Regions from separate parts of the Idiomarina piscisalsi genome, predicted to be linked through region 1. Evidence: predicted binding sites of a transcription regulator. Region 1 holds the regulator's gene; the other holds the start of a gene.
The links. The regulator MetJ, encoded in region 1, represses methionine synthesis genes. The targets are predictions, from matches to a motif close to TAGACGTCTAGACGTCTA.

Region 1 (8,174 bases):
TCCGCTGATCACTAGCGGCATTTCTGAATACCAGTCGGTGTAAATCACGAAGATATTCTCGCCCGGAATGAGGTTGGCGAGCATATCGCCTTCCGGAATGTACTCAATGCCGATGCTGGCCGTGACTTTATTGTCCTGGCTGACCGAAAAACTGGCCAGTAAGCGAGGCACTTTGCCGTCTTTTGCCGCTTCTTCCAGCATTTTATTCATTGGCTCATCCATTTCGGTGACGTTGCTCATGAAGTCAGCCGCTGAGATATCACGCAAGTGCTGTGGTACAAGTGACTGAACCTGTATGTCTTGCCAGTCCAGTTTTAAGCCAATTTCACGCGCCAGAATCAGCAGCTTCCGCACGAGATCCTGACAGGAAAGATCTTCACGCGGGTCTGGCTCTGTGTAACCACGAGTTTTCGCTTCTTTGACTAAGTCACTGAAGTTCACGCCTTTGGTGAAATTTTCAAACAACCACGACATGGTGCCGGAGAATATGCCCGAAATACTACGAATTTCGTCGCCTGAGTTGCGTAGATCATTAATGGCGTAGTTAAGTGGCAGCCCCGCGCCAACCGTGGTGTTGTAAAGCCACTCGCGTTTGTATTCGTGCTGAATGGTGCGTATTTCACGGTACAGAGCCTCGTCGGCAGAGCCGGCGCGTTTATTCGCACTAATGATGTGCATGCCGTTGGCAAACAAGCTTGGGTAGAGTTGTGCTACCTGTTTGGCGTCGGTCAAATCAATAACGACGAGTTCGTCATACGGCGCATTGGGTAACTCCCGGAGTAACTCGGTTAAGACGTAAGGACGAGCGAGGCGATCAAAATCGCTCGCCCACTCGCCCAAATCGACGCCGTTGTAGTCCAGCCACAGCTGACGTGAGTTGGCGATACCAATGACTCGCACATCCATGACTTGGTTAATCCGGTCGCGTTGTTGTCTGAAAAGCTCCAGCCAGGCGCTGCCGATATTGCCGCGGCCAATGACCAAAACGCCTAAACTACGGCGATAGTTAAAGAGCTGGCTGTGCAGACGGTTAAGCAGTCGGCTGTCGAGTGACTGTTCTAAAATAGCCACCGCCGAATCGCCTTTTTCACTTAAGACAAAGCGACGTACTTTCTGCTCCGATAATTGCAGTTTAAACGTCGAGAACTGATCGGTTTCCTGAATGCGATTACCCACAATGGCCAGCATCGAATAGCCGCGAATTTGTGTAATAGCGTCGTTGGCATCAGCGTCGTCCAGCCATTCGCTCAGATAATCCGCATGGTTTTGGTGAAAGACCAAATACTGGGTGTGGTTTTCCGGCTCGACCCAGCTGACCAAAGGCGTTAAATCCAGCTGGTCGAGTTTCTTGACCAGGGCTTTATCCTGCAGTTGAACTTTAAACAGCAACACCTCAGAAAGTGAGGTAAAGACTTTACCGCGAGGTTCGGTATCGTGAAATTGGCCAATACGGGTCTTTTGGTTTTCTACTTTTAAGCTGGAGCGAACAGAAATAACCATGCGGTTACGGTCGACTGGCTGAAAAGTTCGAGGGTGCAGAACCGGGCTGCCCAGACGAGCCAATTCTTCGGCTTCGGTCCAGTCGAGCGTTGGTAGACTGACAACTCGTTCGACTTTGCGCGGATCGGCTGAGTAAACGCCGGCAACGTCTTTCCAAATCGTGACTTGCTTTACGTCGAGCAAACTGCCGACCAAGGTAGCGGAGTAGTCACTGCCGTTACGACCCAAGGTCAGGCTTTCGCCGTTTAATCCGCGTGCAATAAAGCCAGTGACAATAAAGCGGGTGCCTGAATGCGGCGCAACGCGTTTGAGCAAGTTTTCCCGCGATGTTTTCACTTGAATTACTGGCTCTGGGGCGTCGGCGGCCAGTAAAAAGTCGCGCGCATCAATGTAGTCGGCGCGCGTTCCCTGCTTCTGAAGCAGAGCGGCTAATAAACGAGCAGACCAAAGTTCACCGTATGACAGAAGCTCTGCATTGTGCGTTATGGTTTCTTCGCCAGCTAACCACTGACGCCAGCGTTTGAAGTCGGTTTGCGACTGTTTCATCAGCCGCTCTGCGAGGTCGCCACTTAACAGTTCTTTAATAAGCCCTTGCTGAAACTGTTCGAGTTGGTCGAGTAAAATAGAGGCAGTATCACCCGGAGTGTCTTTCGCATTAATAATGGCGAGTATGCGGTTGGTGGTATCGCCTGCTGCAGAGACAACAACGAGATCACTGGCGCCGGCGTATTCTGTTACAATACGCGCAACACGACGGTAGCAGAATGCATCGGCTAAACTACTGCCGCCAAATTTATGCACCTGCACGCTGTCAGCCACGTTTTGTTTTTCTGCGTCAGTGATTGGTACGTCTGTCATCCTTTTTCCTTAATAACTCTGCGTCTACTGTGGCTTTCGAAAGCGCTGTTTCCCTAAGGCTAAAATATTGTGAGGCAAATGTCAGCAATTTTTAGCCATCTAGACGGATAAAAATTGACGGGGCCGCTCAGTTGGGTACAATTCAATATAACTTATGTGGTTTTGTTATAACGCAGGGCAAAAATAATGAAGTGGAACGGTGAATACATCTACCCATACGCTGAGCACGGTCTTAAGAGCCAACAGGTAAAAAAAGTGACGGTGTCTATTCCGACCCGTGTACTGAAAGTTCTTACGGATGAGCGAACTCGCCGTCAGGTCAACAATTTGCGCCATGCTACCAACAGTGAGTTGCTCTGTGAGGCATTTTTACACGCTTTTACGGGGCAACCGCTACCCACCGATGATGACTTGAAAAAGACAAACTCGGAGAAAATACCAAAAGCGGTGCGAGATGAGCTGGAAAAACGTGGTTTGCCCATCCCCACCGACGACGAATTAGACGATTAATCCATCATGTAATTTTCCGGCATGTCGATTTTGGCAACGCCGGACTTCACTGCTGCCTCTGCCACCGCGCGGGCAACACGTTGGCACAAGCGCGGATCAATAGGCTTAGGAATAATGTAATCTCTGCCAAAGCTGAGTGATTTTTCGCCCGCACCTTTTAACACGGATTCTGGCACTTCTTCTTTGGCCAATTGACGAATGGCTTCTACCGCCGCCACTTTCATTTCGTCATTAATTGCCGTTGCGCGGACATCCAGCGCGCCACGGAACATGAACGGGAAGCAAAGCACGTTATTCACCTGGTTTGGATAGTCCGAGCGACCTGTCCCCATGATGAGATCATCCCGCGCCTCTTTCGCCACTTCAGGTTTAATTTCAGGGTCGGGGTTAGAGCAGGCAAATATGACCGGGTTTGGCGCCATGAGCTTTAGTTCTTCCGGGCTTAACAAGTCAGGGCCGGACACGCCAACAAAAATATCGGCACCGTCAATAACGTCTTTTAACGTGCGCTTGTCGGTGTTGTTTGCAAACAGTTGCTTGTACTCGTTTAAGTCGTCGCGGCGGGTATGAATCACGCCTTTTGAGTCCAGCATATAAATGTGTTCGCGCTGCGCACCGCATTTAATCAACAACTCCATACAAGCGATAGCGGCAGCCCCGGCACCTAAACAAACAATGAGTGAGTCAGCCAGTTTTTTACCCTGAATTTCCAGTGCATTGAGCATACCGGCAGCGGTGACAATAGCGGTACCGTGTTGGTCGTCATGAAAAACCGGGACGTTGCAGCGTTCAATCAGCGCCTGTTCAATCTCAAAGCACTCGGGTGCTTTAATGTCTTCTAAATTAATACCACCGAAGGTATCGGCAATATTAGCCACGGTATTGATAAAGTCCTGTGTGGTGCGGTGACTAACTTCGATATCAATGGAGTCCAAACCTGCAAAACGTTTGAACAACAGTGCCTTCCCTTCCATAACCGGCTTCGAGGCGAGCGGACCTAAGTTACCTAAACCAAGAATGGCGGTGCCGTTAGATATAACCGCAACTATATTGCCCTTTGCGGTATAGCGATAGGCGTTGTCAGGGTCTTGAGCTATCTCGCGAACGGGCTCTGCGACGCCAGGGCTATAGGCTAATGCTAAGTCTTTGCTGGTTTCAGCAGGGGTTGTTAGTTCGACGGAAATTTTTCCGGGGGTTGGGTATTCGTGGTAGTCCAGTGCCTGTTGGCGAAAGTCAGTCATGAGGTACGTTGCCCAATTTGCTTTGCTGAGAATAATGATAGTCTATCGCTTCTCAGTGAAGAAACAAATCATACCTCCCGTTTGTGAGTGGACAGTAAACTTTTCGGGTGGTTAAAAGTACACCGCTTAACTTTTCTTTAACAATAGGCTGTTCAGCGAAGCGGGTAATAAAAAAGGCGCTGTTTAGCGCCTTTTCTAATGAATCTACTATAAAGTAGCGTTTTTTACAGGTTTTCTTAGGCTTATTTCTTGCCCAAAGTACCGAAACGCTTCTTAAATTTGTCAACACGACCGCCAGTGTCCATTACACGTTGCTTACCAGTGTAGAACGGGTGGCACTCTGAACATACGTCAACCAGCAAGTCTTCAGTGCGAGTTGAACGCGTTTCAAATTTATTGCCGCAAGAGCAAGTTACGTTAATTGCTTCGTACTTAGGATGAATACCTTGTTTCATGGGGTTACCTCAGTTATGGGCCGCATCGCCATTCGATCCAAAGCCGAACACCATGCGCAAAAAAACATCAATGATTTAAGAGTCGCGCATTTTATGCGATCCGGGGCTTGTGATCAAGCACAATCTATTGCCTTGTATTATCCGTTCGGGCGTTTCAAAATAGGCGTATGACGCAAGCCAGTACCAGCGGTGAACGGCGCTATAAAATCGCGTTGCCGCTACCTCTTCGACAAACGTACGATTATCTGTGCAAAAGCCCCGACCCTTTGCAGCAGGGCGTGCGCGTGCGTGTGCCCTTTGGTCAACGCCAACTTGTTGGTTATGTCGTGAATGAAGCCAATGACCCTGCGCCTAAGTTTGAGCTGAAGTACGTAAAAGCAGTGCTTGATCAACAGCGTATTTTTCCCGATGACGTGTGGCAGCTCGTGAATTGGGCAGCAGACTACTATCATCATTCTCTCGGTGATGCGGCGGCAAATAGCCTACCGGTGCTGTTACGTAAAGGCGATGCGCCGGAATATCTGACAGAAACCTTCTATGCGCTGACCGACTTAGGGTTGGCGCAGTCCATTAACGAATTAAAAGGCGCGACACGTCAGCAACAGGTATTGGCAGCATTAAAACATCAACCTTTAAGACGCAGTGACTTAAGCGATATTGGCGTAAGCTCAGCGGTGCTCAGAACGTTGCAGGACAAAGGCTGGATAACGGTTCAGGAGCGAGCACCTAAAAAACCAAAAGACTGGCGCAATCAAGAAACGGTATTGCGAGAAGACGGTCATGCGTTAAATACGGAGCAGGCGGTAGCGGTTTCAACCATCAACCAACAGAGTCAGCACAGTACGCTGTTGCTTGAGGGGGTAACAGGCAGCGGTAAAACAGAAGTGTATTTACAGGCCATGCAGCCGGTGCTGGAGCGTGGTGAACAAGTGTTGGTATTGGTGCCGGAAATTGGTCTGACACCGCAGACTTTGCAACGCTTTAAAGAGCGCTTCGATGTGCCCGTGGTGATGCTGCATTCCGCTATGAGCGATCGTGAGCGCTTGAATACCTGGCTGGATGCAAAGCGCGGTCATGCTGCTATTGTTATTGGCACCCGTTCGGCGGTGTTTACCCCCTGCCAGAAGCTGGGTCTCATTGTTGTGGATGAAGAGCATGACTTGTCTTACAAACAGCAGGACGGCTTCCGTTACCACGCTCGGGACTTAGCCACAAAGCGTGCGGCGCTTTTAGACATACCACTGGTATTGGGCAGTGCGACAGCTTCGTTAGAAACGCTGAATAATGCGGTGAGTAAGCGCTTCCACTGGCTTAAGCTGGGGCAACGGGCCGGCGGCGCGAAAATGGTTAAGCACGAGCTTATCGACCTAAAGCAGCAATCAATAAAAGCCGGTATTTCAAAAGCGTTGCAGGAGCAAATTCAAACCGAAATTGAGCGTGGCAACCAGGTATTATTGTTTTTAAACCGCCGAGGTTTTGCACCGGCGCTGATGTGTCATGAATGCGGTTGGTTGGCGCAGTGTCATCGTTGTGACGCTTATTATACGGTACATAAGACACACCAGCAGTTGCAGTGTCACCATTGTGGTAGCCAGCAGCGAATACCACGACAATGCGGTTCGTGTGGATCGCCGCAGCTTATCTCACACGGTGTTGGAACCGAGCAACTGGAACATACGTTAAAAGACTTGTTCCCGGGGCGCGGAGTCTTGCGTATTGACCGGGACTCCACACGTCGCAAAGGCCAGCTTGACGAGTACCTGCAAAGAGCCACCAATAACGAATACCCGCTGCTGGTAGGTACGCAAATGCTGGCAAAAGGGCATCATTTTCCCAATGTCACCCTGGTCGCTTTGCTGGACGTTGATGGCGCGTTATACAGTGCCGACTTTCGAGCCGCAGAGCGACTGGGGCAACTGTATACGCAAGTCGCCGGACGCGCCGGACGAGAACATAAAGCGGGCAAGGTGGTGTTGCAGACTCACCATCCGGAGCACGAGCTCATTCAGGACTTGCTTAATAACGGGTATTCGCACTTTGCGTTAACCGCCCTCGCGGAACGCCAGCAAAGCGAGCTGCCGCCCTTTTCGTATTTGGCATTATTTCGGGCGGAAGCGACCGATCGCGACGCGGTGATACAAGCAATGACTCAAATTCAGCAGTTAATGCCCGACGTTGAAGGGGCCTTCTTGTTGGGTCCAATGCCGGCACTAATGGAACGTAAAGCTGGTCGTTACCGGTATCAATTGCTGTTACATTGTTCTTCGCGAAAACTACGCTTTCAGCTTATTGAGCACTTGCTGCCGCAAATTAACGCGTTGCCATTATTGAAAAAAGTCCGCTGGTCGCTGGATATTGACCCACAAGACTTTAGCTGATTAACACTTAAGCGGTTTTTTTTATCGGGCGTAGCGATTAAACTATACGCTTTGAATTTGAGCGTCTTGAATTCCCTCGTCGATTTTTCATATAGGTAGTCGCATTAATGAAAGAACAACTGGAACAGTTACTGGCCGAAGCGATTGGTCAACTTAAAGCACAGGACACTTTGCCTGATGATCTCCCGGTAAATATTAAGTTGGACCGTCCACGAGACAAATCGCACGGTGATTTTGCGACGAACCTCGCACTGATGTTGGCGAAGCCTGCTAAGTCGAACCCGCGTCAGTTAGCCGAAGCCATTATTGAGGCGATTCCAGAAAATACGTTGCTGGCAAAAACCGATATTGCCGGACCGGGTTTTATTAATTTCACGATTTCACAAGACCAGTTGAAAGATCAGCTGAGCGCGATGTTCAGTAGCGACCGCCTGAACGTCGATGTTGCAGATAACAGCGAAACCATTGTTATTGATTATTCGTCGCCGAATTTGGCGAAAGAGATGCACGTTGGTCATTTACGTTCAGCCATTATCGGCGACGCAGTGTCTCGGGTCAGCGAGTTTTTAGGGCATAAAGTCATTCGTCAAAACCATGTCGGCGACTGGGGTACTCAGTTTGGTATGTTGCTGGCGTACATGGAAGCGCTGGACAACCAGTCAGCAGAGTACGAACTGAGCAACCTGGAAACTTTCTACAAAGCGGCGAAACAACGTTTCGATGAAAGTGAAGAATTTGCCGATCGCGCACGCCAGTTGGTGGTGAAGCTGCAGTCTGGCGACGAGTATTGCCTGAAGCTTTGGAACCAGTTTATTGATGTATCTCTCAGCCATTGTCAGGACGTTTATGACCGTTTAGGCGTTAAGTTAACGCGCGACGATGTCATGGCAGAAAGTGCTTACAACGATAAGCTGCCGGGTGTAATTGAACACCTGAAAGAAAAAGGACTGCTGACCGAGGATCAGGGCGCACAGTGTGTGTTCTTGGACGAGTTTAAAGGCAAAGAAGATGAGCCGTTGCCGATTATCGTGCAGAAAAAAGGCGGTGGCTATTTGTATGCCACTACGGACTTAGCGGCTATTGAATACCGCCAAAAAGTATTAGGCGGCGACCACCTGATGTACTTTGTCGACGCGCGTCAGTCGTTGCACTTTGACCAGATTTTTACGCTGGCTCGCAAAGCCGGTTTTGTCGAAGGCGATATTAAACTGGACCATTACGGTTTCGGAACC
Region 2 (8,174 bases), 440 kb from region 1:
AAATTCGTTGAAGCCGGCAAATTGAAAGATAACCTCGCGAATTACCTTCGTGATTTACCCAAGTGGCTTCAGTTTGTTTTGATTTTCGCTCCGTATGTGACTCTTTTTTATTTCGATCTAAGGCTTTGGGGGCAGCTGTATGGCGCGTTAATGGTTTTGTTTGCGTTCTATATCACTCCTGATGCCTTTTCTCGGTCTCATAACAGAAGTGAGGTGAAAAATATTATGGCACTGCTCGATGCTCAAGGTGATAAGCTTCGGGTCGGCCTTGAGCAGGTACCTTCAACTAAGTTAAAGCGCGTAGCGGTTGGTGAGTACAATAAAAGCTCGGCTATTCTGAGCTTTCCTTTTAACTATCAAATTAGCCACCATTATGTCTTTCCCATCCAACAGCTAGATTCGGTGCGAGAGTTCTTTAAAACCAACTATCCGCAAATAGATCTTATCACCTGATTCTTCACAGTTTTGCCATTATTAGTTAACAAATCTGCAACAAAAAGCTTTTAAAGTATCAAAGTGTGTGGTACTTATGAGTTGTGGTGTTTTTGTTAACAAGTGCGCTAACACCATCGCAAAAACCATAAGAATAAAGTCGTATAAAAAGCAGGAGGTCTTACCATGGATCATTCAGAAGAACTGCAAAAGGTAAATGACAAATCTGGCAAAGGTCGCGCCGCAAAACGTAAATGGCGTGAAATAGAGCAGCTGAAAGAAAAGTATCGGCTGCGGGAAGAACTCTCCGAAATGGACTACTCGCTAGACCTCGACTTAGAAGAAATCGAACTCTAAAAAGAAACGCCGCTTGATTCATTTCAAGCGGCGTTTTTGCTTTAGCGAATTTTTGCGAGCATTTGCTTGAGGGCTTTAGGGGCACCCGCGGCAATGTTGCCTGACTGTACATAGTTATGGCCGCCCTGGAAGTCACTAACAATACCTCCGGCTTCGCGAACCAATAATTCGCCGGCGAGTATGTCCCAGGGCTTTAAGCCCATTTCCCAGAATGCGTCGTGGCGTCCGGCTGCAACGTAGGCTAAGTCCAGTGCTGCTGCACCAGCTCTGCGCACATCGGCACAATGCTCAAATAACTTATTAAACATTTCCAGGTATTCAGGTAACCGACTTTTCATTTTGAACGGGAAGCCCGTTGATAAAATGGCGCCTTTCAACTCAACTTTCGGAGAAATACGCAAACGGCGACCATTCAACTGTGCGCCTGCACCGCGTGAGGCAGTGAAGAGCTCTTCTCGAATGGGATCATACACGACAGCTTGCTGCACAGAACCTTTGTGAAGCAATGCAATAGAAATACAGAAATGGGGGATACCGCGCATGTAATTGGTGGTGCCGTCTAGTGGATCGATAACCCATTGGAAATCATTTTCTGTTCCAGCCTGGGTACCGCTTTCCTCTGCAATAATACCGTGATCGGGGTAAGACTTCTTAATTGTGTTGATAATAGCCTGTTCAGCGGCTTTATCCATGTCGGTGACCCAGTCGTTTAAGCCTTTAGATTCGGCTTCTACAGGGTTACCCTGATCGAAATTTTTAACTAAAATTTTGCCGGCCGCACGCGCTGCGCGCACCGCAATATTTAACATCGGATGCATACCAATTACCTGTGCTGTAAAAGAACAATTTTCGGTCGCGGATCATACCAGTGTTGGGGTATCATGCCAAACTTTTCGATAACCTCGCAGAATAGGCCGAGACGTTAACGCGCAAAGCAAAGGAAATACTCATGCTCGACAATATACGCATTGTGTTGGTGAACACTTCTCATACTGGAAATATTGGCTCAGTCGCCCGCGCTATGAAAACGATGGGGCTCTCTGACTTAGCCTTGGTTGACCCGGTACAGGAACCAGACAGTCATGCATCGGCACTCGCTGCGGGGGCAACGGATATTCTGGCGAACGCGACCATTGTTGATAACTTGCACGATGCGATTTCAGATTGTGGACTGGTGGTCGCGACAAGTGCGCGAAACCGCACTCTGGACTGGCCTTTACTTGGCCCTCGAGAGTCAGCCGCAAAAGTATTGCAAGAGTCTACTCAGCATAAGGTTGCGTTGGTGTTTGGTCGTGAGAGTAGTGGATTAACGAACGAAGAGCTTCAGCAAAGTCACTTTCACTTGCATATTCCGACCAACCCGGAATATGGTTCACTGAACTTAGCAATGGCCGTTCAGTCAGTCTGTTACGAAGTGCGCATGCAATGGCTTGAGGCGGAGGAGAAAGTCGAAGCCGACATTCCTGAGTACCCGCGAGTGGATGATTTAGAGCGTTTTTATGACCATTTAGAAGCCACACTGACAAATACGGGCTTTATTAATCCTAAGCATCCGGGGCAGGTGATGACGAAATTGCGACGTCTTTATAATCGGGCGCGTCCGGAAGAGAGCGAGATCAATATTTTGCGAGGAATGCTCGCGTCTGTGGATAAATCGGTCGACAATACTTGACTAAAATAGTCGGGAATGTAGAATTTCAACTTACGAATAACACTTCCCGAGGAAATTGCTATGCGTCTGACATCAAAAGGCCGATACGCGGTAACCGCAATGCTTGATGTGGCTTTGTTTTCAGCAAAAGGTCCCATCCCATTGGCTGACATCTCAGAGCGTCAGGGCATTTCCTTGTCCTATTTAGAGCAGTTGTTTGCTCGTTTGCGCAAGCATGGATTAGTCGACAGTGTGCGGGGACCTGGTGGTGGTTACCGACTAGGACGTGAGCCCGCTGATATTTCGGTAGGCTCAGTGATTCATGCCGTCGATGAGTCAATTGATGCAACGCGGTGCCAGGGTAAAGCTAACTGCCAAGGTGGTGAGCGCTGTTTGACGCACTCATTGTGGGAAGGTTTGAGCGATCGAATTTCTGACTTTTTGGATGGCATTACGCTAGCCGAGTTGATGAAGAACTCTGATGTGGGTGATGTTATGCAACGTCAGCACTTACGCCATGCATCGGACGAAGATATAAAAGTTAACTGCCAACTGTAACGGCACTTTTCAGGAGGACTTTCGTGCCTAAACAACCCATCTACATGGATTATGCTGCAACCACACCAGTAGCGCCTGAAGCGGCAGAAAAAATGGCAACCTGCTTAACCATGGACGGGGTATTTGGAAACCCGGCGTCACGTTCTCATAAATACGGTTGGCAAGCTGAAGAGTTAGTTGATATTGCAAGGCACCAAGTTGCCGACTTAATTAATGCCGATGCCCGCGAAATTGTTTTCACCTCGGGGGCGACCGAGTCAGACAATCTCGCGTTAAAAGGTGTTGCGCACTACCACGCCGATAAAGGCAAGCACATTATTACCGTCAAAACCGAACACAAAGCCGTGCTTGACCCCTGTGCACAGCTTGAAAAGGAAGGCTTTGAAGTCACTTACTTAGACGTAGGCGAAGACGGCCTTATTGACATGGATGAGCTTCGCTCAGCTCTGCGAGAAGACACCATTTTGGCCAGTGTTATGTGGGTCAATAACGAAATTGGTGTTATTCAGGATATCAAAACTATTGGCACTATCTGCCGTGAGAATGGCACCTTGTTTCATGTTGATGCGGCACAGGCCGCCGGTAAATTAACGATAGACGTGGCAAGCGTACCTATCGATTTAATGTCAATTTCTGCCCACAAAATGTATGGTCCGAAAGGCATCGGCGCATTGTACGTGCGTCGTCAACCGCGAGTTCGCATTGCGGCTCAAATGCATGGTGGCGGTCATGAGCGTGGAATGCGCTCAGGAACACTGGCAACACACCAAATTGTTGGTATGGGTGTGGCGGCAGAGTTAGCTGCAGAAAAACTCAGTGCCGACATTGAGCGCTTTGACAGTATGCGTCAGCAGTTTCTGTCGCCGTTACTGGCGGAAGAGGGCATTCAGCTTAACGGCAGCGACACTCAGCGCGTGCCTCATATTGTGAATGTGCAATTTGCTCATGTTGAAGGTGAGCTGTTGCTCATGTCGCTAAAAGACTTGGCGGTGTCCTCTGGCTCGGCGTGCACCTCTGCCAGTGTAGAGCCCTCTTATGTGCTAAGAGCCATTGGTGTCAGTGATGAATTGGCGCATGCTTCACTGAGGTTTAGTTTTGGTCGAGGCACAACCGCAGCCGATATCGAACATGCGGTTGAGCATATTTTGAAGACCTATAAAACGTTGGCGCAACGCTAGTAATAGCGCTGCGCCAAGCACTTAGTCTTTTAATAACCCTGAAAACGTTTTACGGAATTTTGCGAGTTTCGGTGAAATCACCGCCTGACAATAGGGGTTTTCCGGGTTTCTGGCATAATAGTTCTCGTGGTAGTCCTCAGCCGGGTAAAAGGTTTCCAGCTCAGTCACTTCGGTGACGATTGGGTCGGCAAAGGCGCCGTCGTTTTCTAATTCTTTAATAATGCTTTCGGCTTCATGCTTTTGCGCATCGTTATGGTAAAAAATAGAGGTACGGTATTGAGTGCCAACGTCGTTACCTTGACGATTCACCTGCGTCGGATCATGCAGCGTAAAAAAGATTTCTAAGATTTGGCGGTAAGAGATCTGTTCAGGATCATAGGTGAGTTGTGCGACTTCAGCATGACCGGTGTCACCCGTACAAACTTGCTCATAGGTTGGGTTTTCGACGTGACCGCCCGTGTACCCCGACTTGACCGATTCGATGCCTTTGACTTGTAAGAATGCCGACTCCACACACCAAAAGCACCCGCCGCCGAGTGTTGCTTGCTCTGTTTTGTTCGTTGCCATGATTTACTCCTCATGTGTCTACTTAAGTTTAAATAGACGTCTATATGGCTAATTTGTTTTGCCATGCTAAATCAGAATGAACGAAAAAACAATCATTCTGGATTCGATCTCGAGCGTATTCTCACGTATAATCCGCGCGACTCATTTTTCCTATCTTTATTGGAGTGAATACACATGGCTTTAGAGCGCACTTTATCAATCATCAAGCCTGATGCGGTTGCTAAAAACCTTATCGGCGCTATCTACAACCGTTTTGAGTCTGCTGGTCTGCGTATCGTTGCATCAAAAATGATGCACTTAAGCAAAGAACAAGCAGAAGGCTTCTACGCTGAACACAAAGAGCGTCCTTTCTTTGGTGCATTGGTTGAGTTCATGACTTCAGGTCCTATCGTTGTTCAAGTACTTGAAGGCGAAAATGCGGTACTGAAAAACCGTGAAATCATGGGTGCAACGAACCCAGCAGAAGCACTGGCAGGAACTCTGCGTGCCGACTATGCTGAAACTATCGACGAAAATGCGGTACACGGTTCAGACGCAACTGAAACAGCTGCGCGCGAAATCGCTTACTTCTTCAGCGACGAAGAAATCTGCCCACGTACACGCTAAGAACGGAGCTTTATGACCAACGCAATTGATAAAAAAGTGAATTTACTCGACCTGAATCGCGAAGGAATGAGAGAGTTCTTCCGCGAGATGGGAGAGAAGCCATTTCGTGCCGATCAGGTTATGAAATGGTTGTATCATTTTTGTGTTGACGACTTCGACGATATGTCGAACCTCAACAAGAAATTGCGTGAAAAGCTCAAGCAAGTTGCGGAAATACGCGCACCGGAAATTCGTGAACAACAGCAGTCATCAGACGGCACTATCAAGTTTGCAATGACGTTGTTTGACGGCCAGGACGTGGAAACGGTCTGGATTCCGGAGCGCGATCGCGCAACCCTATGTGTGTCCTCTCAGGTCGGCTGTGCACTTGAGTGCACTTTCTGCTCAACAGGCGCGCAAGGCTTTAACCGTAACCTGACAGTGGCGGAAATTATTGGCCAGGTATGGCGAGTAAACCAGCTATTAGGTGCTTACGGTAAAACGGGTATTAAACCGGTGACTAACGTAGTCATGATGGGCATGGGCGAGCCTCTGCTGAACTTAAACAATGTGGTTCCGGCAATGGAGTTAATGCTGGATGACTTTGGTTTTGGCCTGTCAAAGCGTCGCGTAACGTTAAGTACATCGGGTGTGGTTCCTGCGCTTGAGAAACTGCGCGAACGCATTGATGTGATGTTGGCTATTTCTCTGCACGCGCCAAATGACGAGTTGCGTAATGAAATAGTACCCATCAATAAAAAATACGATATTGAAGAATTTCTGGCGTCTAGCCGGCGTTATGTTGAACAGTCCAAAGCTCAGCATAAAGTTACGGTTGAGTACGTCATGTTAGATCATGTGAATGACTCGACTGACCAAGCGCATGAGCTGGCAAAAACACTAAAAGATACCCCGAGTAAAATAAACTTAATTCCATTTAATCCGTTCCCTGGGTCAGACTATGGGCGTTCAAGTAACTCGCGTATTGATCGCTTTGCTAAAGTGCTGATGGAATACGGTTTTACGGTGATGGTTCGTAAAACCCGCGGGGATGATATCGACGCAGCCTGCGGCCAGCTGGTTGGGGATGTTATTGACCGAACCAAGCGTATTCTTAAGCGCCAACAAATGCAGCGTGGCGGTGAAGGGATTGCTGTAAAGACTTCGTAAAACCAATGAATCGCAACCACAAGGAGTGTGATAATGCGAGCCGCTTTGCTATTGATAGCACTGGCGTTGATGGGTTGTACCGCCAGTTCCAATGACCCATTGCCTGTAAGTAAAGACGTTCGGTTACAGCTTGGCGTTGCTTACCTAACTCAAGGTAAGTTAGCGTTGGCTAAACCGCATTTGCAAGCAGCGCTGGAAGATAGTCCTCACTCTTTAAATGCTGTCATTGCCATGGCGCAATGGCATTTGGCAGCAAATGAGACAGATTCTGCTTTGTCACTTTACCAACAGGCATTATCATGGCAACCTATGAGCGGTGCATTGTATAACAACTATGCGGTTGCATTGTGTATGGCTGGAGAATGGGAAAAAGCGCTCGGGTATTTCGATAAAGTAAGACTTGATACTCAGTATCCCTTTCATACAAAGAGCCAACAGAACAGGGCTCAGTGTGAAAAGAACAAAGGCCACTACGCAAGTCAGCCTTAACAGGGAACACCCTAACAATCATGACTGCTGAAAACGAACCAAATAAAGAGAACAATCCAGCGGACTCTGACGCGGCGCAAGAATCACAACAACAGCCAGTTCAGGGACCCGGTGATATTCTGCGACAAGCGCGTGAAGCTAAAGGGTTAAGTCAGCGAGAAGTTGCTGATGAGCTGCGTTTGCGAAAACAAATCATAGAATTACTCGAAGCGGACGACTACGAAACGTTTTCGACTCCGACCTTTATTAAAGGTTATTTGCGTGCTTATGCAAAGCTATTAGATGTTGACGAGAAAATGCTTTTTGAAGCCTATAAAGCAAAAGGCTACCAAGAAGTTCAAAGTACGCAAATGCAAAGCTTCTCGCGACGTAAAAAGCACCAGGAAAGTGACAATCGTCTAATGCTCATTACGTACGCGGTTATTATTATCGTAGTGGGTCTGGTGATTTGGTGGTGGCAGGACTCAGGAATGAGCTCTGAAGAACCAGCTCAGTCATCCACCGTTGATAGTCAAGTTGAAGAGACGGGTGATGTTGGTGCTATAGAAATCAGTTCCGAACCGCGACAACCGGATATCGAACCGAATACTGAAGAAGCGGTACTGGAATCAGAGGTGTCATCGTCTGACACTAATATATCAACCAATGAGCTGGGCTCTGAGAATAATACAGAGGCAGCGCCGGAGTCTTCAGAGCCAGAAGTTGAAGCTCAAACTGAAACAAACACAGACGCTGCGGACACTCGGACAGAACAGCCTGCTGAAGAAGGTACGAATGTTGACCCGCAAACGGAATCGGCTGTGGCCGACGAGGAAGAAGCGTCGACAGCTCAAGAGGAACCAGTGGTAGAAGAAGCCGTTGCGAGCCGCTTAATCTTCGAGTTTAACCAAGAGTGCTGGGTTAAAGTGGACGATGCAGAAGGCGAAACACAAGCTGTCGGTGTGAAGGCCGCGGGGTATACTATGGCGGTGCCGGGCGAACCTCCGTTTTCAATAACCATGTGTAAGCCGGAAGCAGCAACCATTACCTTCGATGGTGAAGACGTTGATATGAGTCAGTTCCGCCGTGAACGAGTGGCACGCTTTACGGTGCCAATGTCTGAGTAAAGACAAGTACATTAAAACCTAAATAGTCGTAGAGGTTAAGTAAGTAATATGATGCACGAAAGTCCAATTAAGCGCCGTCCG

Region 2: a site for MetJ is predicted at 4,777-4,794, ahead of msrA (peptide-methionine (S)-S-oxide reductase MsrA). Genes of this name have one in related genera too.

The regions. Positions count from the first base shown of each region.
Region 1 covers NZ_CP022133.1:161,086-169,259, forward strand. The annotation lists gene CEW91_RS00735 (bifunctional aspartate kinase/homoserine dehydrogenase II) at 1-2,358, opposite strand, end outside; gene metJ (met regulon transcriptional regulator MetJ) at 2,545-2,868, shown strand; gene CEW91_RS00745 (malic enzyme-like NAD(P)-binding protein) at 2,865-4,109, opposite strand; gene rpmE (50S ribosomal protein L31) at 4,352-4,564, opposite strand; gene priA (primosomal protein N') at 4,732-6,942, shown strand; gene argS (arginine--tRNA ligase) at 7,050-8,174, shown strand, end outside.
Region 2 covers NZ_CP022133.1:597,943-606,116, forward strand. The annotation lists gene CEW91_RS02810 (diguanylate cyclase) at 1-1, shown strand, start outside; gene CEW91_RS02815 (hypothetical protein) at 1-453, shown strand, start outside; gene CEW91_RS02820 (DUF3545 family protein) at 619-789, shown strand; gene suhB (inositol-1-monophosphatase) at 831-1,607, opposite strand; gene trmJ (tRNA (cytosine(32)/uridine(32)-2'-O)-methyltransferase TrmJ) at 1,739-2,461, shown strand; gene iscR (Fe-S cluster assembly transcriptional regulator IscR) at 2,522-2,998, shown strand; gene CEW91_RS02840 (IscS subfamily cysteine desulfurase) at 3,043-4,176, shown strand; gene msrA (peptide-methionine (S)-S-oxide reductase MsrA) at 4,198-4,743, opposite strand; gene ndk (nucleoside-diphosphate kinase) at 4,918-5,349, shown strand; gene CEW91_RS02855 (bifunctional tRNA (adenosine(37)-C2)-methyltransferase TrmG/ribosomal RNA large subunit methyltransferase RlmN) at 5,362-6,498, shown strand; gene CEW91_RS02860 (tetratricopeptide repeat protein) at 6,532-6,987, shown strand; gene CEW91_RS02865 (RodZ domain-containing protein) at 7,008-8,093, shown strand; gene ispG (flavodoxin-dependent (E)-4-hydroxy-3-methylbut-2-enyl-diphosphate synthase) at 8,142-8,174, shown strand, end outside.